3 regions of the Clostridium sp. HMP27 genome follow, and region 2 is predicted to be linked to each of the others. Evidence: a T-box and tRNA genes for the amino acid it is inferred to sense, from the RefSeq annotation. Region 2 holds a T-box; the other regions hold tRNA genes.
The links. The T-box of region 2 lies ahead of argS (arginine--tRNA ligase). A T-box ahead of a tRNA ligase gene usually reads a tRNA of that ligase, here a tRNA-Arg.

Region 1 (9,405 bases), on a different contig from region 2:
CCAAATTTAAAATATCCCTTCTCATCACCTTTATCAACTCTTCTATCAGGAGTATAGCTTTGAATAATAGACCCAACGCAAGTTGCCCCTACCTCCATGTACAATACATCGCCAAAGTTATCAGAATGAAATATGCTCCATTCTCGTTTGTTTTCGCAAAATATAGTAGGAATTTTATTTAAAGCAATTGGATTTACTGAGTAATAACTACCTTTAACCTTTGAAGTATGTTCACAAATACCACTATCTATAAAATGAAATCTATGATAGTCAGTAGGGCAGAGCCTTAATATAATCATTGAACCATTATTATATTTTTCAGCTGTAGCTTTATCAGGAATTAAATCATGCAAACTATAATTAAGTCCTTTTATTTCAACTATTTTTTCTAAGTTTATATTTTCATATACTGTAATTCTTCCATCTCCAGGGGAGATAAAGGTATTTATAACTTTTTCTATAGGACGAGCTTTTGGATGAAGTTTTCTAGTAAAAAAGTCATTAAAACTTACAAAGTTATCAGCACCTGTAATGCTTTCTTCAATATTTATATTAAAATCATCTATAAATTTTTTAACTTTATTTTTACTACTACCCATGTCGCAATACTTTCCATATATATAGGAAAAAAGTTTTTTCTTAATAAATAATTCTAAAAAACTACTTCCGAGCTTAGTTGAGTAAATCCAATTAAGATATTTTTCTCCAGATACCTTTTCTGTTTCATATGTTTTGGTTTTTCTATTATAAATCTTTATCATAAGTTTAGACACCTCCAAAATTATTAGTATAAACGTATTATATAGTATATTTATACTAATATATCATATTTATAGTAATTTTAATATTGAGTTATATATGATTTGGAGTATAATTAAGTTAATATATTAAATTGTATAAAAATTAACGGAGTGAGCAAAATGAATAAAACTAAAAAAGCAATATTTGAATCAGCTATAAGAGTTTTTTCCACATATGGATATTCTGGAGCAACTATGGATGGAATAGCTGCACAAGCAGGGCTAGCTAAAGGTACTTTGTATTATCACTTTAATAGTAAAGAAGAGATATTTAATTATATAATACAAGAAGGAATGAATCTAATAAAAGAAAGAATTCAAGAAACAGTAGATGAGCAAAGCGATTCATTATCAAAGTTAAAGACATTAATAAAAGTTCAATTAAACATGGTTTATGAAAAAAGAGACTTTTTTAAGGTAATTATGAGTCAATTATGGGGACAGCAATCAAGGCAATTGGAATTAAGAGAAGTAGTTAATGAGTTTATCAAGAATATAGAAACATATCTAGAAAGTGCCATGAATGATGGATTTATAAAAAAGGGAGAAAAGTCTTTTATGGCATATACAATTTTTGGATCTTTATGTTCTACTGCAATATATGACCTTATAAATGAAGATGGTATAAATATGCATGATGTATTTGAAAATTTAACAGAATATATTTTAAGTGGAATTCAGATTTAAATATATACAAGTATTAGTTAATAGAAAATAATGTAATTGTATTGACATAAAATTTGTTTTGTAATAAACTTTTATATGTAAAGCTTAAGCTTGTTATGCGCTCGTAGCTCAGTAGGATAGAGCGTCCCCCTCCTAAGGGGAAGGCCGGGGGTTCGATTCCTCTCGGGCGCACCAAAGTTTGTTTCAATAAGTGCTGCTGGATTTAATAAGATTATGAAGCTTATTTAGTCCGGTATTTTTATTTATAAAATAAAGAGAGATAATTAATGAGAGATAATTTTTTGCTAGAAGCAATAAAGGAAGCTAAAAAGGCTGAAGATTTAGGTGAAGTACCCGTTGGAGCTGTTATAGTACAAGATAATAAAATTATAGCAAGGGCTCATAATATGATAGAGGTGTTAAAAGACCCTACAGCTCATGCTGAAGTTTTAGCTATAAGAAGGGCATGCGAGTTCACCGAGAATTGGAGATTAAGTGGATGTGAGCTGTATGTTACATTAGAACCATGTCCTATGTGCGCAGGTGCTATATATCAAAGTCGTATAAATAAAGTTTATATAGGAACGTTTGATCCTATAAGCGGTGCATGTGGTTCAGTAATAAATGTATTGCAAAATAATTATTTAAACAGTAATATAGACGTAAGGTGGATTTATAACAAAGAATGCAGTGTATTACTAAAAAGCTTTTTTAAAAGTAAAAGAAAATAATTTTTGGAGAGATGTCCGAGAGGTCGAAGGTGATTGACTCGAAATCAATTGTACGGATAATACTGTACCGGGGGTTCGAATCCCCCTCTCTCCGCCAATAGAAATTTATAAGAAGTTGTTAATGATAATAGCTTCTTTTTTATTTTACAAAATATAATAAATAAATGTAGAAAAATAAGTTTTGTTGAAAAAATATAAGAATATTTACAGAAATATAGGTTACTTTATAATAACAACCAATATTTACTTAATATTACAAAGCTGATATAATTAAAACATGATTTGTGTTATTAAAATGAATTGATTTTTTAATAATGCCTTCTATATGTAAGAGTAATGTTTTACAAAAGAGCTTTAATTAGGGAGGTTTTAAGATGATGCTTTGTGAACATGCCTTAGTTGAAAATAATATTTTTTTTAATGATAGAGAATTAATAGTAGGTTGTGATTTAAGAGATAAAAAACACAATTTATATAATATAAAAAGGAAGATTGAAAGTGTTAGAGAGCTTCTAAATGAAGTAACTTGTGATATAGATAATAAAGAAAAAAGTGAGGAGATATTAAAGGTAAGTCAATACATGGACAGGCTATTGAATGAATATAATGTCATTGTAGGAAGGAATAAATTATAAGTTTGTAATAAAATATTTATAAAAGCTATTGCAAATATAAAAATCACATAGTATAATAGGACTTGTCGTTAGTAAACGACATAAAATTTAATAATTATCATGAGTAAATCCGTGGAGAGATGTCCGAGTGGTTTAAGGAGCACGCCTGGAAAGCGTGTGTAGGGGAAACTCTACCGGGGGTTCGAATCCCCCTCTCTCCGCCATATAAACTTTGCCGTGCTAGATGGGGAGTTAGCGGTGCCCTGTAACCTGCAATCCGCTATAGCAGGATTGAATTCCTCGCTTAGGCTATAACTTGTGAGGTCTGACCTATGCAAGTGACGTTGAGAGCTGGGTCCCACGCAACGGAAACTCATGAACCCCGTGAGGTCTGGAAGGAAGCAGCGGTAAGTGATAATTTCCGTGTGCCGTGGATTAACCTGGCTTGAGTTAACTGTATAGGTAACGCTCATAGGTTATTTGCCAAGGCGAGGTGCACGGTTTAAATAGTGATTTTAGCACAATAAACTCAAGTTTATTGTGCTTTTTATTCATTTAAAATAATAAATTACAAATATATAAATTTTAAAATTTGGTTAAGAGGTGAAGTTAATGGGCTATACTGCTCTTTATAGGGAATGGAGACCTAGAAGTTTTGGGGATGTAGTAGGACAAAAGCATATTACAATAACACTGCAAAATCAAATAAAAAACAATAGAATAGCTCATGCATATCTTTTTTCAGGTACAAGAGGTACGGGGAAAACATCCACAGCTAAGATATTTGCTAAAGCTGTTAATTGCTTGAATCTTAAAGATGGAGAACCTTGTAATGAATGTGATATATGTAGGAAGATAAATTCAGGAACACTGATGGATGTTATAGAATTAGATGCAGCTTCAAATAATGGAGTAGATAAGATAAGAGAAATAGCAGAAGATGTTAATTATCCTCCAAGTGAAGCTAAGTATAAAGTATATATAATGGATGAAGTACATATGTTATCTCAAGGAGCTGTAAATGCATTTTTAAAAACATTAGAAGAGCCTCCTGAAAATGTTATATTTATACTTGCGACTACAGATCCTCAAAGGCTTCCAATTACAATACTTTCTAGATGTCAAAGGTTTGACTTTAAAAGAATAAAAAATGAAGATGTATTTGAAAGATTGAGATTTATAGTTAAAGAGCAAGGTGTGTTTGCGGATGATAAAAGCTTAAGATTGATTGCACGTATGTGTGATGGTGCTATGAGGGATGCGTTAAGTATATTAGACCAAGGAATTTCAATGGGAAATGGGAAGGTAGAGTACGAAAGTTTACTTAATATGCTAGGGCTTGTAACTAATGAAAATTTGCTAAAGATTACAACAAGCATTATAGAAAAAGATATAGAATCATCATTAGGTATAATAGATGATGTAGTATTAACAGGTAAAGATATATACTATTTTATAAAAGATATGATAAATCACATGAGAAATTTACTTATGGCTAAGGTAACTGAAAGTCCTGAAGAAATTATGGATATGTCTGAAGAAAATATTAAGGATATCAAAGAACAATGCCAAAAAATAAGAGTAGAAGAAATAATGAGAAACATAAGAATACTACAAGATGCAGAAGAACAATCTAAATGGACTAAGCAAAGTAGAGTTTATTTAGAACTAGCTATAATTAAGATGTGTAAGATAGAATATGATACATCTAATGAAGTTATTTTATCTAGACTTAATAAAGTCGAGGAAGTTATGAGGTCAGGGGAAATAAAGGTTAATTCAGAATCCATGCTTGCTAAGATATCCAATAAACATGAAGAGGAAGAAGAGAAAATAGCAACCCAGGAATATAGGATTCAACCTGTAAATAAATATAATGAAAACTCCACTTTAACTTTAGATAAGTTAAAGAAATTTTGGAAGGATATACTAGAAACATTTAAGGCTAGAAGGCATATGGTATTATATGCATCTTTAATTACAGGTGAGTTGATTGGATGTGAAAGTGGAGTAGTAACCATAAGGTATGATAAGCAATATGCATTCAATAAACAAAGGCTAGAAAAGGATCAAAGTAAAAAGATAGTAGAGGAAATATTTTCAGATATACTAAAAGAAAAAGTTAAGATTGAATACTTAATAGAAAAGGATGAGAGTACACAAAGATCTCCAGAGCAATTGTTAAAAAGTACATTTGGAGAGGAAATTGTTCAAATAATAGAGGAATAGCTAAAAGGAATTTACACTTTATATGTAATAATGTAAAATAAATAATTGTATATTTAGTTTAAACTTATTTAAAATAAAAGGAGGAATATATAATGGCTAAAGGTGGATTACCTAATTTCGGTGGTGGAAATATGAATAATTTAATGAAACAGGCACAAAAGTTTCAAAAGCAAATGGAAGATATGCAAAAACAATTAGAAAAGAAAACTTTTGAATTTAGTGCAGGTGGTGGAGCTGTAGTAGCTGTAGCTACTGGTAAAAAGGAACTAGTTGATATAAAAATAGATCCAGATGTACTTGATCCAGATGATGTAGAAATGCTTCAAGATTTAATATTAAGTGCATGCAATGGAGCGCTAAAAAAGGCTGAAGAAGAGACTGCTAACGAAATGAACAAGTTAACTGGGGGATTAAATATACCAGGAATGTTCTAAGTTACCTAAGTTGAGGTGAGTTAATTGGAATTTTATCCAATAGCAATAGAAAAGCTTATAGAAGAATTTGCAAAGCTTCCAGGCATAGGATATAAAACAGCTCAAAGACTTACGTTACATGTATTAAACTTGCCTAAGGAAGAAGTTGAAGAGTTTTCTCAGGCGCTTATTAAAGCTAGAGGAACTATAAAGTACTGTTCTATATGTGGCAATTTTACAGATAAAGATCCTTGTGCTATATGTAGTAATCCGAGTAGGGATAAGGAAGTTATTTGTGTAATAGAACAGCCTAAGGATATTATATCTTTAGAAAAGGTAAGAGAATATAATGGTACGTACCATGTACTTCATGGTACGATATCGCCTATGTCAGGAAGAGGGCCCGATGATATAAATTTAAAAGAACTTATAAAAAGAGTTAATGGAGATGTAAAAGAGATTATAGTAGCCACAAATCCTAATGTAGAAGGTGAAGCTACTGCTATGTATATATCGAAGATATTAAAGCCTTTTGGTGTTAAGGTAACAAGGATTGCACATGGCATACCTGTTGGTGGGGATTTAGAATATGCAGATGAAGTTACGCTAGCTAAGGCTTTAGAAGGAAGAAGAGAAATATAAGGAATAAACCTCCTGTTTTATGTCAAAGATTAATTTATAACATAAAATAGGAGGTTTTTTTATGGAACATAGCTCATGGATAAGATTAAGTAAAGATAAAGATTATAATGAAGAGGATAAAGAGCTTATAAAAGCTATAATGGAAAGCCAGGAGGAAATATATAGGGCCACAAATTATTTTCAATTAGTAAAAGAACCTATACTTATAGACTATGCTATATACCTTGAACAAGCTGCAAAGTCTAGATATATATATCTTTTAAATCAGGCTAAGAAAAGAAATATAAAAATTAGCTATAAATACGTTTTAAAAGATGTAAATGAAGTATAATTTATTTATATTATAAATAAATTAATAATAGGATACAAAATGGGGGGGATTTTTGTGGAGTATATTGGATATTTCTTGGTGGCTATAATAGCTCTTATAATTATAGTAAAACTATTTGCATGGCCTATAGCAATATTAATCAAATTAGTGATAAATGGTGTGGCTGGAGCTGTACTATTATTTTTAGTAAATTTAGTAGGGTCATTATTTAACTTCTCTATAGGTATTAATGCCATTACGGCACTTATTGCGGGATTTTTTGGAGTGCCAGGAGTAATAGTTTTAGTAGTTTTAAAGTTATTTATATAAATTGATTATTTATGTAAGATTTTTAAATTATAATTATGATAAATTATAAAAAGACGTAAAGAATAAATATTAGCTTTATGTCTTTTTTTATATCTACATATAATTATTCTTGTGCACAATGTGGATAAAATTAAAGGGGTTGTGTATAATCTATAGAGAAATGGAGAAAATAATATGTTTATAAATAAAAATATTGTCATAGGAGAATTCATTAAAAGGCCAAATAGATTTCAAGCATATGTTATTATAGATGGAGAGGAAATAATGGTTCATGTTCCTAATACAGGACGATGCAAGGAAATTTTGATTCCTCATACCAAGGTAGTGTTACGTGAAGAAGATAATCCTAGCAGGAAGACTAAATATGATCTTATTGGAGGATATAAGGGAGATAAGTTTATAAATATAGATTCACAGGTGCCAAATAAAGTAGTAGAAGAGGCTTTAAGAGAAGGAAAAATAAGAGGCCTTAATGAATATAATATAATTCAAAGAGAAAAGGTTTTTGGGAATAGCAGATTTGATTTTAAGATCGAAAATTCAAAGGGTGAAGAATATTACTTAGAGGTAAAAGGAGTAACTTTTGAGGAAGGAGGAGTTGCGAGCTTTCCTGATGCACCTACAGAAAGGGGAAGAAAACATCTTTTAGAATTAATTGATGTAAAGAAAAGCGGTAGAGGAGCAGGAGTAATATTTGTTATACAATTAGAGGGTGTTAGATTTTTTACACCTTATGATGATATGGATAAAGAATTTGGCGAAGCTTTAAGACTTGCAAGTAAAAGTGGAGTAGATATATTTGCATATGACAGTTATGTGGGAGAAAATTTTATAACCCTAAAAGATGAGGTTAAAATAAGATTATAAGTTTTAATTTAATTTGAAAGGTAGGTGAAAGGTTCTATTTTAGAACTGAATATATGAAATTTAAATTTTGTCCTAAATGTGGAGGGAAATTAATTGAAAAATATAGTTGGGATGAGGGAGGGGTCCCATATTGCCCTGTTGACGACATAATGTATTTTGACACGCCAAAGCCATGTATAATTGTAGCTGTTATTAAGGAGGATAAAATACTCCTTTTAAAACAAAGTTATATATTTAAGGATTCAAAGGTGCTTATATCTGGATATGTAAGTAATGGAGAAAGTGTAGAAGAAACAGTGTATAGGGAAGTATATGAAGAAACGGGTATAACTGTCGATAAGGATAGTATAAAATATTTAGGTAGTCATTACGTAACTTCTAAAGAAATAGTGATGCTTACATTTATGGCTAAGTATGTAAATGGAGATATAAAGAAGTCAGAAGAAGTTGAGTGGGCACAGTGGGGGAGATTAGAAGATGCCCTTTGTGAAATGAAAGAAGATGAAATTGGAAAGGATGTAGTTAAAAAGGTTTTAAAAGAAGTAGGATACGATGGTGATAAAGCTTATATATGTGATATAGATTTAATTTAGAATATAAGCTAATAAATGATATAAGGAGAGAAGTATGATACTAGGAGTAAACTGTAATAAGTGTCCTGATTATTTAGGGAATAAGTGCGAGGGCCAAGATGGAATATGTATGTGTAGAAGATGTCCTAGAAATCTAGGGAAATGTATAATAACTAAATACTGCAGCGAAACTGAATCTGTACTAGAGATAAGTGAAAACATAGATATCTAAATGTCTATGTTTTTTTTATGCATTATTTTAAAACTTGTGGAAATAATAATAAAAGCATTAGCGAGTACTTATAAAAGAGGGTGATAAATTGAGATTAGAGGAGCTTAAGATGCTAGTAGCAGAAAACTGTCCGGGTTATGAGCCCTTAGCTTCAGTATTTGTTTCAGATGTAGGGAATATAATTGACACCTGTGATAATTGCGATAACTATGTAGATGAAAAGTGTATAGTAAATTTATTTGATCCAATTAAACGTAAAATTAATAGAAATTAATTGAGGAGGAATAAAATATGGGAAATGCTTTTGAAATGATAGCGGTAGGTAATAATTGTCCTGGTTATACACCTATGTATGATGGGTTTCAAGCTCTTTCGGCAGAGTCAGAAACTAAAAGCTGCAGAACTTGCAGTCATTTTGAAAAAGGGATATGTAATATAGATTATTATGACAAGGTTGTATCTAGTTTGGACCAGGCATAATATACATAAAGACAGCAAAAAAATGCTGTCTTTTTTTGTATATAATTATAATAATTAATGTTATAATTATATAGATATATTATGTTAAACTATGGTATAATAGGAATATAATAAATAATTACATTTTCTATATAACTCACTTATCATTATTAGAAAGAAACAGAACTTATAAGAGATGAAAATTTTTATGATTATATAAATCTTATGTGCGGATAAGGTTGAATAGATTTATACTAACATATAAATTTTATAAGTTTTTGCTCCAAATGCAACCTGCGATAAAACTTAAAACTTCAAATTAAAAAAACCTCTGTAAAATTGTCTTTGTTAATATGTTTTAAGGGAATAGGTAGCATTTTCAAAAAGCATAACTTATGTTCTTATAATTCTGTGGATATAACATTTTCCATATTCTATTTTATCTATATAACACCCTAGGTTGTTAGCCTGGAAGCGAATGAAGGTGTTTTGATATTTATTACTTATAGTTAACTTAGAAAATGGAAGTAAGTATAAAGG
Region 2 (9,405 bases):
AAAAAAAGAAAATTAGATGAAGAAATAGAAGTGAATTTTGAAAAAGTGTTAGATTTTGTTGATAGATTTAAAAATATAACCCCATTTACTCTTATTGAGGTTGAAATAAAAGGGGACTGTAAAGTATTAAATAAGAAAATAAACGAATTAAGATTTTGGCAAGCTACTGGTGCTACTTTATTAGCTTACAGAAGAAATGGGAAAATAGTAGTATCCCCAGGGCCTGACTATGTATTTAAAGACGAGGATATAATAGTGGTTATAGGCACAACTAATGTATATGATAAGGTATATGATTTTATATACAATGCATATTCAGAAGTAGAGAGTTAATGAAGTATTTTATAAACCGCTGAAAATTATATGATGAGAAATTTTAAATGTCATGTTGTAAGAACATGGCATTTTTTGTATTATAGTTATAGAATAATTTGGGGGGGAAAGCAATTGAAAAGTTTTTTTATAAGATTTAAGCATTCACTTTCTACATATAAGAAACATGATGAAAGGTGGAAGTACTTGGTTTTGGGAGTTTTAGTATCATTTATATCTTTATTTGCATTTTTAAGTATAATAGAAGATTATTTTGAAAATGGAGGTAATTATGCTATAGATAAGGTAGCTATAAACTTTGTAAAATCTATAGAGACACCTTTGCTAAGTAAGATAGTATACAGCATAACTACACTTGGAAATTCTTCAGGTGTAATAATACTCACACTTTTAGGAGCTTCATTCTTAATTTATAAAAAACTTAAAAGTGAGGCAGCATTTTTATCCTTGAATATTTTAGGGGTATGGCTTTTAAATGAGGCTTTAAAAGCATTTTTTAAAAGAAATAGGCCAGATATAAGAATTATAGAAGTGCATGGGTATAGTTTGCCAAGTGGACATGCTATGATTTTTATGACACTGGCAATAATAGCTTCTTATCTTATATTGATTCATCTAAAAGGTATGACCATAAGATGTTTTTTTGCGACTTTATTAATAATACTAGCTATAGCTATAGGATTAAGCAGAGTGTATTTAAGAGTACATTATTTAAGTGATGTACTAGCAGGATGGTCAGCTGGTGCCTTTTGGTCAGCGTTAAACATAATTTTTCATAGATATTCATATTATAAGAAAAATGCTAGGCGTTTTTAATGTTGAACGGGTCGTATAGAATTTGCATAATTAATGAAACATCTCAGTATCCTGAGATGTGCTGATTTATAACGGAATCAGAGATTTCTATAAATCATGCAATCGTTCACTGGGCAAAGAAGCTCTAATTCTTTCTACAATGCAAATCCCATACTATATATTCAACATTAAAAATATCACTCATATTTACTAACTTAATGAAATTTATATGAGAAGAAGGTTTAAATATTGAAAAAATTGTTGATGATTTTAGGGATGACTTTTGTTTTAGCAATTTCAATTTTATGTTTCGAGACTTTTAATTTGTCAAGGAAGGTACCTATTCCATTAATAAAATATAATAATTTAGAAATCAAAGTTGTTCCATCTACATATGCATGGTTTAATAAAAGTAAAGGTGGAAATAGTATTCTAGGATTACCTCCTGAAGAGGGTGTAAAAAATATTCAGCCTGTTATCATAGAATCCAATGGAAAAGTATTTTTTAGATTTGATGTTTTTTTAAAACCAAAAAACATTTCACTTATTCTTTGGAGAAATGGGAAAATTATTTCTGAAAAAACATTGAAAGGAACAAAAGAAGGATTTTTTTATGCACCTAATGAAACAGGGATATATGTTTATGAAATTAACGGCCAATGGGACGAAACACACACTTCTTCATTTTCATTTAAAATAGAAGTAAAGAATTAAAATATGTTAGAGTTGTTATTTGATTTATTGAATGTATTGATTGCTTTTGTAAATATTAACTTGACGATATTAGGCTATCGCCATAAAAGATTTTTATGTGCTAAATTATTGAAATAAATACATTTTTAATGGGGAATTCCATACGAAACATTCCCCATTAAAAATGTTTCAATTATCTACAACATACTAATTAAGATTGGAGCCAGAACAGAGGTTATTATACCAGCAATTCCTATAGCAAGGCTTGACATTGCCCCTTCTGTTTCTCCCATCTCAATTGCTTTAGTAGTACCTATAGCATGAGCTGCTGTACCTATAGATATTCCTATAGCAATTTCATTTTTTATTTTAAATACTTTACAAACTAAAGGAGAGATAACTGCGCCTATAATACCTGTAAGTATAATAGCGGCTACAGTAATAGCAGGGATTCCTCCTATTACCTTGGAAACCTCTATCCCAATAGGTGTTGTTATAGATTTAGGAACTAAGGAAAATGTAAGCTCATCGTTAAGACCAAATAATTTAGATATATAATATATGCTAAACATTGCTGTAATTGACCCAACTGTTACTCCTAAAAGTATGGGAGCAAAGTACTTTTTAATAAGATCAAGTTTATGATATAGTGGTACTGCAAGTACGACTGTTGCAGGTCCTAAAAAGAAGCTTATGAGGTTACCTCCGATATTAAAGGAATCTAAACTAATATTAAAAAGTTTAATTATAAATATAACTAAAATAATTGCTATTAATAATGGATTAAAAAATGGTATTTTAGTCTTATGATATATATATAAGCCCAGTTCAAAGCATAGTAATGATATGAGCACTCCAGTCATAGGGGAGTTTAAAAGTTCAGTCATTTTTCTCAATCCTCCTTATATACAATTGGATAGTCCAACCTGTAACAACTATAATTAGTACAGTTGTTATAAGACAAATTGTAATAAAGCTTATCCATTTGTTTTTTAATAAAGGTAAGCAAGTAAGTATACCTACTCCGGCAGGTATAAAAAAGAAGGCTAAATGGTCCAATAAAAAAGCTGTGATTTTATCAATCATAGTCAATTTTATAATGCCTTTATAAAGACAGGCAAATAAAATTGACATACCTATAACATTTCCTGGGATTGTCAAATGAAAAACGGTATGTATTAGTTCTCCCAAATAGCCTATTATAAGAATAATAGCTAATTGTCTTAAAAGTTTCACTAGAACACCTCTTTCTTTAAGAATTATATTAAATGTACAATCTTTATTTTAGTACTTTTCTACATAAAAAACTATATTTTTATAAAAAATATCAAATTATGAGCTAAGGTTATGGTGTTTTTTTAATAAAAAGGAATGTAATTATAATTATGAGCATACTTGTGCAGTTGTTTACTTTTTATAGATAAATTATAATATATGATATTGACAATATAAGAAAAATGATAATATAATAAAATGTAACTTAAAAGGAAATAATATAAATTCTATGAAAAGGAAAGTACTTTTTATAAAGTTCTTTAAAGCGAGTAGAGTATGGTGAGAGTCTACAAGAAAGTAAAAAGGAAGAGAGCCTTGGAGAAGTTTATCTAAAATCAGTACTTATGAAAGTAAGATAAATCGCAAGTTTGCGTTAAAATTTGGAGTGGACATTAGTCAATTAGAGTGGTACCGCGGAATTTACCCGTCTCTGTTTTTTTACAGGACGGGTTTTTGTGATATAGCATTATAATAAATGATATATGTGGTAAAAATAATAATAAATGGAGGTAGTACATATATGGATTTTAAAAATACTTTAGTAAAAAGAATTAAAGAACATGTAGATATGCCAGAAGAAAAAATAGAAGCATTAATAGAAATTCCACCTAGACCAGAAATGGGAGATTATGCATTCCCATGCTTTCAGCTTTCAAAGGTACTTAGAAAGGCACCAAATTTAATAGCTGAAGAGCTAAAAACTAATATAAACAAAGAAGGATTTGAAAGAATAGAAACTATGGGTCCATACTTAAACTTCTTTGTGGATAAATCTGTATTCACTCAAAATACCTTAGAAAAAATATTAAGCGAAAAAGAAAACTATGGTAAAACAAATTCAGGTGAAGGTAAAAATGTAGCAGTGGAGTACTCATCTCCAAATATAGCAAAGCCTTTCCACGTAGGACATTTATTTAGTACATCTATAGGAAATTCTCTTTATAAAATATTGAGTTTTGAAGGATATAATTGTACTAGAATCAATCACTTAGGTGACTGGGGAACTCAATTTGGAAAGCTTATTTCTGCTTATAAAAGATGGGTAGATGAAGAAGCATTAGAAAAAGAACCTATTAAAGAGCTGCTTAGAATATATGTAAAATTCCATGATGAAGCAGAAAAGGATCCTTCTTTAGAAGAAGAAGGAAGAATGCACTTTAAAAAATTAGAAGACGGATCAGAAGAAGAAGTAAGACTTTGGAAGAGATTTAGAGATTTAAGTCTTAAAGAGTTCAATAAAGTATATGAAATGTTAAACGTAGAATTTGACTCCTATGCTGGAGAAAGTTTCTATGGAGATAAAATGGATGCTGTAATAGAAGAAATAGATAAATGCGGTCTACTTACAGAAAGTAATGGAGCAAAGGTAGTAATGCTTGAAGATTACAATATGCCTCCATGTATAATAAAGAAATCCGACGGAGCAACTATATATGCCACTCGTGACCTTGCAGCAGCTGTATATAGAAAAAATGCATATGATTTTGACAAGAGCATATATGTAGTAGGACTTGAACAATCACTGCACTTTAAGCAGGTATTTACGACTTTAAAACTTATGGGTAAGGAATGGGCAGATTATTGCAAACATGTAGGTTTTGGACTTGTAAGATTTGCAGACAGAAAGCTTTCAACTAGAAAGGGAGAAGTTATATTCCTTGAAGAGCTTCTAAATGAATCAATAGAAAAAACAACAGCAGTAATAAAAGAAAAAAATCCTGATTTAGCAAACAAGGAAGAAGTGGCTAAGAAGGTAGGGATCGGAGCAGTTATATTCACATATCTTAAAAACAATAGAGAAAGAGATATAGTATTTAACTGGGAAGAAATGTTGAGCTTTGATGGAGAAACAGGACCATATGTTCAATATAGTTATGCAAGAGGTAAAAGCATATTAAGAAAAGCAGGCAATATAGAAGGAAGCATAAATTATAAAAAACTATCCTCAAAAGAAGAATTTGAGCTTGCAAAAACACTATCCTCTTTCAATGAGTCAATACTTTATTCTATAGATAAACTAGAACCATCTATCGTTACAAGATATGTTATAGATGTAGCTAAAGGATTTAATAAATTCTATAATGCACATAGTATTGTGAATGCAGAAGATGAGGAAACTAAGGTTGCAAGAATTAAGTTAGTAGAAGCTACTTGCCAAGTTATAAAAAATGGATTGAACCTTTTAGGAATAGATGTAGTAGAAGAGATGTAAGTATAAATATTGTGCATGTAGTACTTAACTTATGAATAGGGTACTACATGCATTTGTATAAGTAAGGGTTGCTTTGGTTTGGAGGAGAGTAATGTATATAAGAACTCGAGAAGAAACAATTGATCTAAAACCTGATATATTTTATAAATATGATATGGAAAATATGGCTTACTTTGATATAGAGACCACGGGATTTGACAAAGAAAAGGATTGCATTATGCTTATTTCTTTAGGATGGTTTTCTGAAAAAAGTACCTTTTGTGTTAAACAATACTTTGCAGAAAACTTGCAAGAAGAAAGAGATATACTAATGCAATTTAAAAAAGACATTGAAGGTTTTAATACATGGTGTTCCTATAATGGAAAAGCATTTGATGAACCATTTATTAAGATAAAGCTTACAAAACATAATATAAATTGTATAATGCCTGATAACCATGTGGATTTATATAGAATGATACGACCTTACTATAAAAAGCTTGGTATAGAGAGATGTAATTTAAAAACTGTTGAAAAATTTATAGGTATACAAAGGAAAGATTTAATTGATGGTGGAATAAGCATCGATCTATATTATAAATACTTACAAGAACGTGGAGAAGAGTTAAAAGAAACGATCATGCTTCATAATTTTGAAGATGTACTGAATTTGCCCAAGCTGTTTGAAATTGTGTCCAAGATTGATGAAGATGATTTAAGAAGAGATGATATTATAACAGAAAAGCAGTACAAGTATCTCCAGTATTTGATTAAAAAAAGCAATATTGAAATTCCCTGTGATGTAGAAAAGATATCTAAAAAGTCTGCAGGCAAGGTTATTGACTGCTTGCTAAGGGGAAATATAGATATAGAAGAATTGATGACAATAATAAAAAATAGTTATTAAAAGAAGTAATAGTGAAATTTCACTATTACTTCTTTTTGTAACTAGGACAGTGGGAAGAGCAACTACCGCAGTCGCACTTTCCTTGACCTTTATTTTTTATATTTTTATAAAGTATATATACAGCAGAGCCGACAATTGCTGCTGTAATGATATATTGAATAATCATGCTTTTCACCACCTAAAATATAACATTTAGAATCTGATATGTTATAAAAGATATAATCCAAGCTAAAACAAATTGATATACCATGGAGAAGATAGCCATTTTATTTCCGTATTCTTTCTTCATTGTAGCTATAACTGAAACACATGGAGTGTAAAGAAGAACAAATACTAAAAATGTATAAGCAGTTACAAAGTTAAAGTGCTGAGGAAGTATACTCATTAAGTCTCCACCATATATTACTCCCATGGAACCAATTATAACTTCTTTAGCCATAAAGCCTGTAAGAAGTGAAACTGAAGCTTCCCAGTTTCCAAAGCCTAGAGGGCTAAAAATAGGGCTTATAAACTTACCAATAGAAGCAAGTAAACTGTTATTCATATCAGTCATACCTTGCATGTTAAAATTAGATAATATCCAAACTATAATTGATATTGAAAATATTATAGTACCAGCTTTTCTTAAAAATCCCTTTCCTTTATCCCAAGTATGAAGAGCTAGGTTTTTAAGTGTAGGTAGTTTATACTCAGGTAATTCAAGTATAAATGGCTCTTCATCTTTTTTAAATAATGTATTTTTAAATATTATACCTATAATAAAAGCTATAAATATGCCTAGAAGATATAAGGAAAATACCAATAAGCTTTCATGTCCAGGGAAAAATGCTGCGGCAAAGAGACCGTATACAGGAAGTCTTGCGTTACAGGACATAAGTGGAACTATTAGTGCTGTAAGTTTTCTATCCTTTTCACTTTCTAATGTTCTAGCTGTCATTATTGCAGGAACTGAGCATCCAAAGCCAACTATAAGAGGAATAAATGCCTTTCCTGAAAGTCCCATGCTTCTCATGAATTTGTCCATTATAAAAGCTGCACGAGCCATATATCCGCTGTCTTCTAAGAAAGAAATTCCTAGGAAAAGAGCAAGTATAACTGGCAAGAACACTATTACTGAACCAACACCGCCAATTATTCCATCAATTATTAATGATTGGAACCAAGGGCTTGTACTGGAAAGTACCATTTCTACAAATGGTACAAATTTATCATTTAAAAGACCATCTAGAACATCAGCTAGGGGATTTCCTACCCAAGTAAATGTGAATTCAAATATTAAATATAATAGTCCTAAGAAAATAGGATAAGCTAAGAATTTATTTAAAACAATCTTATCTATAGCTTTACCAATATTTTTATTATTATTTTCAGGAGATACTGTTACTTTATCTAGCACTTCATCAATAAAAGCATAAGCTTGAGATTCATTCTGAAACTGATAATCATTATCATTGCTGTCTCTAAAAAAAGTACCGCTTTTTAGCAGCAATTTCAACTCATCTATACCTATATTTTTAGAAGCTGATATTGGAATTACTTGTACGCCTAATGCTTTACCTAAAGCATCATAATTTATTTTTATTCCTCTTTCGTTGATTATATCTACCATATTTAATATCAATACAATAGGCTTATTAAATTCTTTTAATTGAAGGGTAAGATATAAGTTCCTTTGTAAATTAGAAGCATCTACAATGTTTAAGATTACATCCACATCGCCATTTAAAAGAAATTCCTTTGATACTTTTTCCTCATTAGAATAGGTATCCATGGCATATATACCAGGAAGATCTACTATTTTAACATTAGAATCTAAATAACCCTCTTTTTTCTCAACCGTTACTCCAGGCCAATTTCCTACGTACTGATTGGAACCAGTTAGTGCGTTAAAGAGAGAAGTCTTGCCTACGTTAGGATTACCCAACAATGCTGCATTTGTCATAAACTGCCTCCTTATATTCTATTCCTCTTACAAGTATATTTTTTGCATCATTTTTTCTTATTGCTAAATCAAAACCTCTAAAATTTATAATTATAGGATCACCAAAGGGCGCCTTGTTTTTTAAACAAACTTCTGTTCCTGCGATGCAGCCTAAGGATAAAAGACGTTTTGCTAATTTTTCATTTCCAAAAACATTTTCTATACAAGCCTTTTCTCCAGGTTTTAAATCTATAATACACATATTATCCACTCCTCGTTGATAATTATTATCATTCTCAATATTAATATACCACCATAGGCAGGGAATGTCAATATAAATTTTAGCTTGACAGAGGTATTAAATAAAAATAAATCTGTATTTAAGTATTAAAAGCTATATATTTTACAAATACTTTAGTAAAGGGTATAATAAAAAGTAAATTGGAAATATATACTTTTTTAGTGAAAATAACTTATCTATAATAATTAAAATAATAATTGCAGGGAGGTATGAATATGAAGAAGGTAGCAGCGTTTTTTGATATAGATGGTACTCTTTATAGAGAAGGGTTAATTACGGAATTATTTAAAAAGCTTATAAAATATGAAATAATATCTCAAGATAGATGGTACAAAGAAGTAAAGCCTGAATACGTAAAGTGGGATAAAAGAGAAGGAAATTATGATGATTATTTATTGAAAATGGCTAGTATTTATATAGAAGCAGTAAAAGGTCTTCCTAAATATCAAGTAGAATATATAGCTAAAAATGTAATAGAACAAAAGGGAGATAGAGTATACACTTTTACTCGTGACAGAATAAAATGGCATAGAAGCCAAGGGCATGTGGTTGTAACGGTTTCGGGAAGTCCTATTGAACTTGTTAAGGAAATGAGCGTTAAACATGGATTTGATGATTATAGAGGCACAATTTATAAGTTAAATGAAGAGGGAATATATACTGGAGAAGTTATACCTATGTGGGACAGCGTAAATAAAAAAAGAGCGATAAATGAGCTGAAAGATCTTTATAATATAGACTTAAATGCAAGTTATGCCTATGGAGATACAGCTGGAGACTTTTCTATGTTTCAAATGATAAGGTATCCCATTTGTGTAAATCCAACTAAAGAACTATTAAAAAAGGTTATGAGTGATGAAGAGGTAAAAAACAAAATAAAGATAATAGTTGAAAGAAAAGACAGTGTTTATAACTTAAGTACTGATTGTTTAGATATATTAAATATGTAGAAGTTAAGATAAATAATCTAGAAAGAGTGGAGTTTATGA
Region 3 (4,162 bases), on a different contig from region 2:
GAATACAAGAAATCAGGAATCTGCTAAAGTTCCTAAACTTAAAAAAGAGGGAAAAGATGTAACAGAAATTATGGCAGAAATGAAAAAGCTAGGTGAGGAAATAAAGGGTCACGATGAAGAACTTTCAAAGATAGATGAAGAATTAGAATATATAATGCTTAGAATACCTAATATTCCAAATCCAGCGGTTCCAGATGGAAAGTCAGATGAAGATAATATAGAAATAAGAAAATGGGGAGAGCCAACTAAATTTGATTTTGAAACCAAAGCTCATTGGGATTTAGGAGTAAATCTTAATCTTTTGGATTTTGAAAGAGCAGGAAAAGTAACTGGTTCAAGATTTACATTTTATAAAGGAGTAGGAGCAAGACTTGAAAGAGCAGTTATAAGTTATTTTCTAGATATGCATGTAGATAACCATGGATATACAGAAATACTACCTCCTTATATGGTAAATAGAAAAAGTATGATTGGTACAGGACAGCTTCCTAAATTTGAAGAAGATGCATTTAAGGTATCAAATGATGATTATTTCTTAATACCAACAGCAGAGGTTCCTGTTACAAACTTATATAGAGATGAAATATTAAGTGGAGAAGAATTACCTATAAAACATGTAGCATATAGTGCTTGTTTTAGATCAGAGGCAGGATCAGCAGGAAGAGATACAAGAGGACTTGTAAGACAGCATCAATTTAATAAAGTGGAACTTGTTAAATTTACAAAGCCAGAAAACTCTTATGAAGAACTTGAAAAGTTAACTAATGATGCAGAAGAAGTTCTACAGGGACTTGGAATACCTTATAGAGTAGTTAGAATATGTAAAGGTGATTTAGGATTCACTGCTGCTTTAAAATATGATATAGAAGTATGGATGCCAAGTTATAATAGATATGTAGAAATATCAAGCTGTAGTAATTTTGAAGATTTCCAAGCTAGACGTGCCAATATAAAATATAAGGAAACTCCAAAGGATAAACCACAGTTTGTTCATACTTTAAATGGTTCTGGTGTAGCTGTAGGAAGAACTGTTGCAGCTATTTTAGAAAATTTCCAAAGAGAAGATGGAAGTGTTGTTGTTCCAGAAGTATTAAGACCTTATCTAGGTGGAAGAGAAGTTATAAAGTAATTAAGTTTGAGATATTCGAGGGCAAGTCCTTGAATATCTCTTTATTTGATAAAATTTTTATAAAAAAACTTAAAAAAGTTGTTGACACTTAACTATATTGCTGATATAATTTATTTTGTCAGCACGGAAAGATGGTCGAGTTGGTTTAAGGCACCGGTCTTGAAAACCGGCGTACGGGTGACCGTACCCAGGGTTCGAATCCCTGTCTTTCCGCCATTTTTATTTTAAATTTTAATTTGTAGGACATGGAGAAATACTCAAGTGGCCGAAGAGGCGCCCCTGCTAAGGGCGTAGGTCGGGTAACCGGCGCGAGGGTTCAAATCCCTCTTTCTCCGCCATAAAGCATCTAGTAATCTAGATGCTTTATTATTTTTTAAATTTACATTTGATTTTTCTGATGATTTGTGTTAATATGATTATAATAATTATGCGGTGGTAGCTCAGTTGGATAGAGTAGCTGGCTACGAACCAGTTGGTCGGGGGTTCGAATCCTCTCCGCCGCACCATAAAAAGTACCTGTAAATTAATATTTACAGGTACTTTCTTTTTTATAATATATTTAACTATTATTTATTATTCTGCATCTAATGGAGGTGCTAATTTATTAGTTACTTTTATTTCAATGTAGGATGTGATAAAGAATGCTATAAGTGAACTTAGAGAACCTGCAATAATAGCTAAAATCCCATAAGGTTCTTTCATTACCTGCCAGTATATACCTACTACACTTCCTACTAAAATTGAAACAATACCCGCATGTTTTGAACATTTCTTTAAGGATAAGCCTAATATAAATGCTGCAAAAGGACCAGCAGCTCTTAACATAAATGAAAATATATTTAAAGTTATGATGTTAATTTGGAATAATGCAATACACATTGCAAGTAAGCCTATTATAACGTTACTTATTCTAGTCATTTTAATCATGTTATTATCACTAACACTTGGGTTTATATACTTTTGGTATAAATCTTTTGTAATTATTGTAGAAGCACATAGCATATCTGAATCAGCACTAGACATTGTAGAAGCAATTATTGCTGCGCATACAATTCCAGAGATCCACTGTGGAGCATGGGTAAATACAACTGTGGAAAGTGCTTTACTTGGATCAATGGTTGGAAATGCCACAAGAGCAGCTATTCCTATTAGCGCAGGAATAAATGAAAATAGTGCCATAAAAAGCGCAGACATAAGGGTAGCTTTTTTACCAGCATTTTCATCCTTAGCTGCAAAAACCCTAGATACCATTTCTGGTCCAGACATGAATGTTATGAAATATTGACCTATTAAGCTAACTATTGTAGCAATGCCCATTCCGCTTATAGACATTTTTGCAGGAGGAACTTTAGATACTATAGTTTCCCATCCACCTACACCATTAATTACAAATGGAAGTGCTATTAAAAGTCCCAAAAATATTATTGACCATTGAAATAAATCAGTGAAAGCATCAGCCCAGAGGCCACCCATGACAGTATAAACTACAGTAAATAAACCTCCAATTATAATAGCAACTTTGATATTAATTCCTACTAAAGCAGATATTATAATCCCAGAAGCGAGAATTTGTGATGCTGTTAGGCAAAAAAGAGATACTATATTTAATATAGAAGTAATTATATGACTAGTAGTACCAAATCGCCTTCCTACCACTTCGGGAATGGTATAAGCCATAATTTTTCTAAGCTTAGGAGCGAAAAATGCCATTGGGATGATACCAATAGCTGCTGCAAGTACATACCAAACTGAGGACATTCCCCAATTTCCATAAGCTTTACTTGCAAGTCCAACAGTACTTCCACCACCAATGTTATTGGCCGCTAAACTACAAGCTACCATAATGGCTGGTAATGACCTACTTGCTAGCATATAGTCAGTACTATCTTTTATTAAAAATTTATTTGTAAAAAAACCTACAGATAGCATAAGCGCTAGATAGCATATAGTAATAATAAGGGGAATTAATTGTAAAGTCATGTTAGTTCCTCCTTTAAAAAGATATAGTAATTAATATATATTCATAAAAGTTTTCAACAATAACTAAGTTTTATAATTTTAAGGTATTGAAATGGAAACAATAGATATTACTATGAATTAAAAGGGGCTGTGACAATGAATTGTACTTTAATACAAAATGGATTAGTTTACGATTTTAATAAGTCTACATTCATTAAGAAGGATATTTTAATTGAGTGTGGGAAAATAAAGGTAACTTCCGAAAAAAGCATTAATGTAGATGTGAAATATAAGGTAATTGATGCAAATAAAAAGTACATAATTCCCGGACTTATAGATTGTCATACTCATATAGGGATAATGGAGGAGTGTACAGGAAAGCTTGGTATAGATAATAATGAAACTTCTAATCCAATTACTCCTCATTTGCGTGGAATAGATGGAGTAAATCCATTAGATATTGCATTTAAGGATGCAGTTAAGTCAGGAGTAACTTGTGTAATGAGTGGACCTGGGAGTAATAATGCTGTAGGTGGAACAAATTTAGTTCTAAAAACCCATGGAATCATTATTGATAAGATGGTTGTAAAAAATCCTTCTGGACTTAAAATTGCATTTGGAGAAGATCCATTGAGTACATATGGTACTAATAAAAAATGCCCAGTTACTCGTATGGCAGTAACAGCTTTAATTAGGGAATTATTTATGAAAGCTGAAGATTATATGAATCAAAAGGAATCTGGAAATATGAAAGAAAGAGATATAAAGTTAGAAGCAGTTATTCCGGTTTTGAAAGGTGAGATTCCTATACGTGCCCATGCTCATAGAGCAGATGATATAATTACAGCAATTAGAGTTGCTGAGGAATTTGGAATAAAGAAGCTAGTTATTGAACATGGAACAGAAGCACATCTTATTAAAGAGTATATCAAGGAAAAGGAGGTAGCTATTGCTTTTGGACCAATGCTCACACCAAGAATTAAAATGGAACTTAAGTTAAGAAATTATACATCTATTATAGAATTAATTGAGGCAGGAATAAAGATAGGACTTATGACAGATCATCCCTATAAT

Region 1: it has a tRNA-Arg gene. The T-box ahead of argS (arginine--tRNA ligase) is inferred to sense a tRNA for this amino acid. The anticodon was not compared.
Region 3: it has a tRNA-Arg gene. The T-box ahead of argS (arginine--tRNA ligase) is inferred to sense a tRNA for this amino acid. The anticodon was not compared.

The regions. Positions count from the first base shown of each region.
Region 1 is NZ_JMFY01000032.1:2,549-11,953, reverse strand. It holds gene DP68_RS13930 (phosphatidylserine decarboxylase) at 1-761, opposite strand, end outside; gene DP68_RS13925 (TetR/AcrR family transcriptional regulator) at 921-1,487, shown strand; tRNA gene DP68_RS13920 (tRNA-Arg) at 1,585-1,661, shown strand; gene DP68_RS13915 (nucleoside deaminase) at 1,754-2,197, shown strand; tRNA gene DP68_RS13910 (tRNA-Ser) at 2,203-2,294, shown strand; gene DP68_RS13905 (aspartyl-phosphate phosphatase Spo0E family protein) at 2,572-2,832, shown strand; tRNA gene DP68_RS13900 (tRNA-Ser) at 2,946-3,035, shown strand; RNA gene ffs (signal recognition particle sRNA large type) at 3,047-3,312, shown strand; gene dnaX (DNA polymerase III subunit gamma/tau) at 3,424-5,040, shown strand; gene DP68_RS13890 (YbaB/EbfC family nucleoid-associated protein) at 5,133-5,474, shown strand; gene recR (recombination mediator RecR) at 5,499-6,095, shown strand; gene DP68_RS13880 (YaaL family protein) at 6,157-6,426, shown strand; gene DP68_RS13875 (pro-sigmaK processing inhibitor BofA family protein) at 6,475-6,735, shown strand; gene sfsA (DNA/RNA nuclease SfsA) at 6,910-7,602, shown strand; gene DP68_RS13865 (NUDIX domain-containing protein) at 7,656-8,195, shown strand; gene DP68_RS19705 (hypothetical protein) at 8,230-8,406, shown strand; gene DP68_RS13855 (hypothetical protein) at 8,495-8,680, shown strand; gene DP68_RS13850 (hypothetical protein) at 8,698-8,886, shown strand.
Region 2 is NZ_JMFY01000018.1:100,597-110,001, reverse strand. It holds gene DP68_RS09690 (TrkA C-terminal domain-containing protein) at 1-333, shown strand, start outside; gene DP68_RS09685 (phosphatase PAP2 family protein) at 448-1,149, shown strand; gene DP68_RS09680 (hypothetical protein) at 1,378-1,842, shown strand; gene DP68_RS09675 (LrgB family protein) at 2,019-2,708, opposite strand; gene DP68_RS09670 (CidA/LrgA family protein) at 2,701-3,057, opposite strand; T-box leader at 3,317-3,531, shown strand; gene argS (arginine--tRNA ligase) at 3,617-5,308, shown strand; gene DP68_RS09660 (ribonuclease H-like domain-containing protein) at 5,400-6,194, shown strand; gene DP68_RS19225 (FeoB-associated Cys-rich membrane protein) at 6,220-6,360, opposite strand; gene feoB (ferrous iron transport protein B) at 6,373-8,136, opposite strand; gene DP68_RS09650 (ferrous iron transport protein A) at 8,111-8,377, opposite strand; gene DP68_RS09645 (HAD-IB family hydrolase) at 8,632-9,366, shown strand; gene DP68_RS09640 (ribonuclease H-like domain-containing protein) at 9,402-9,405, shown strand, end outside.
Region 3 is NZ_JMFY01000032.1:12,409-16,570, reverse strand. It holds gene serS (serine--tRNA ligase) at 1-1,129, shown strand, start outside; tRNA gene DP68_RS13955 (tRNA-Ser) at 1,255-1,345, shown strand; tRNA gene DP68_RS13950 (tRNA-Ser) at 1,377-1,467, shown strand; tRNA gene DP68_RS13945 (tRNA-Arg) at 1,559-1,635, shown strand; gene DP68_RS13940 (sodium:solute symporter family protein) at 1,703-3,109, opposite strand; gene DP68_RS13935 (amidohydrolase) at 3,245-4,162, shown strand, end outside.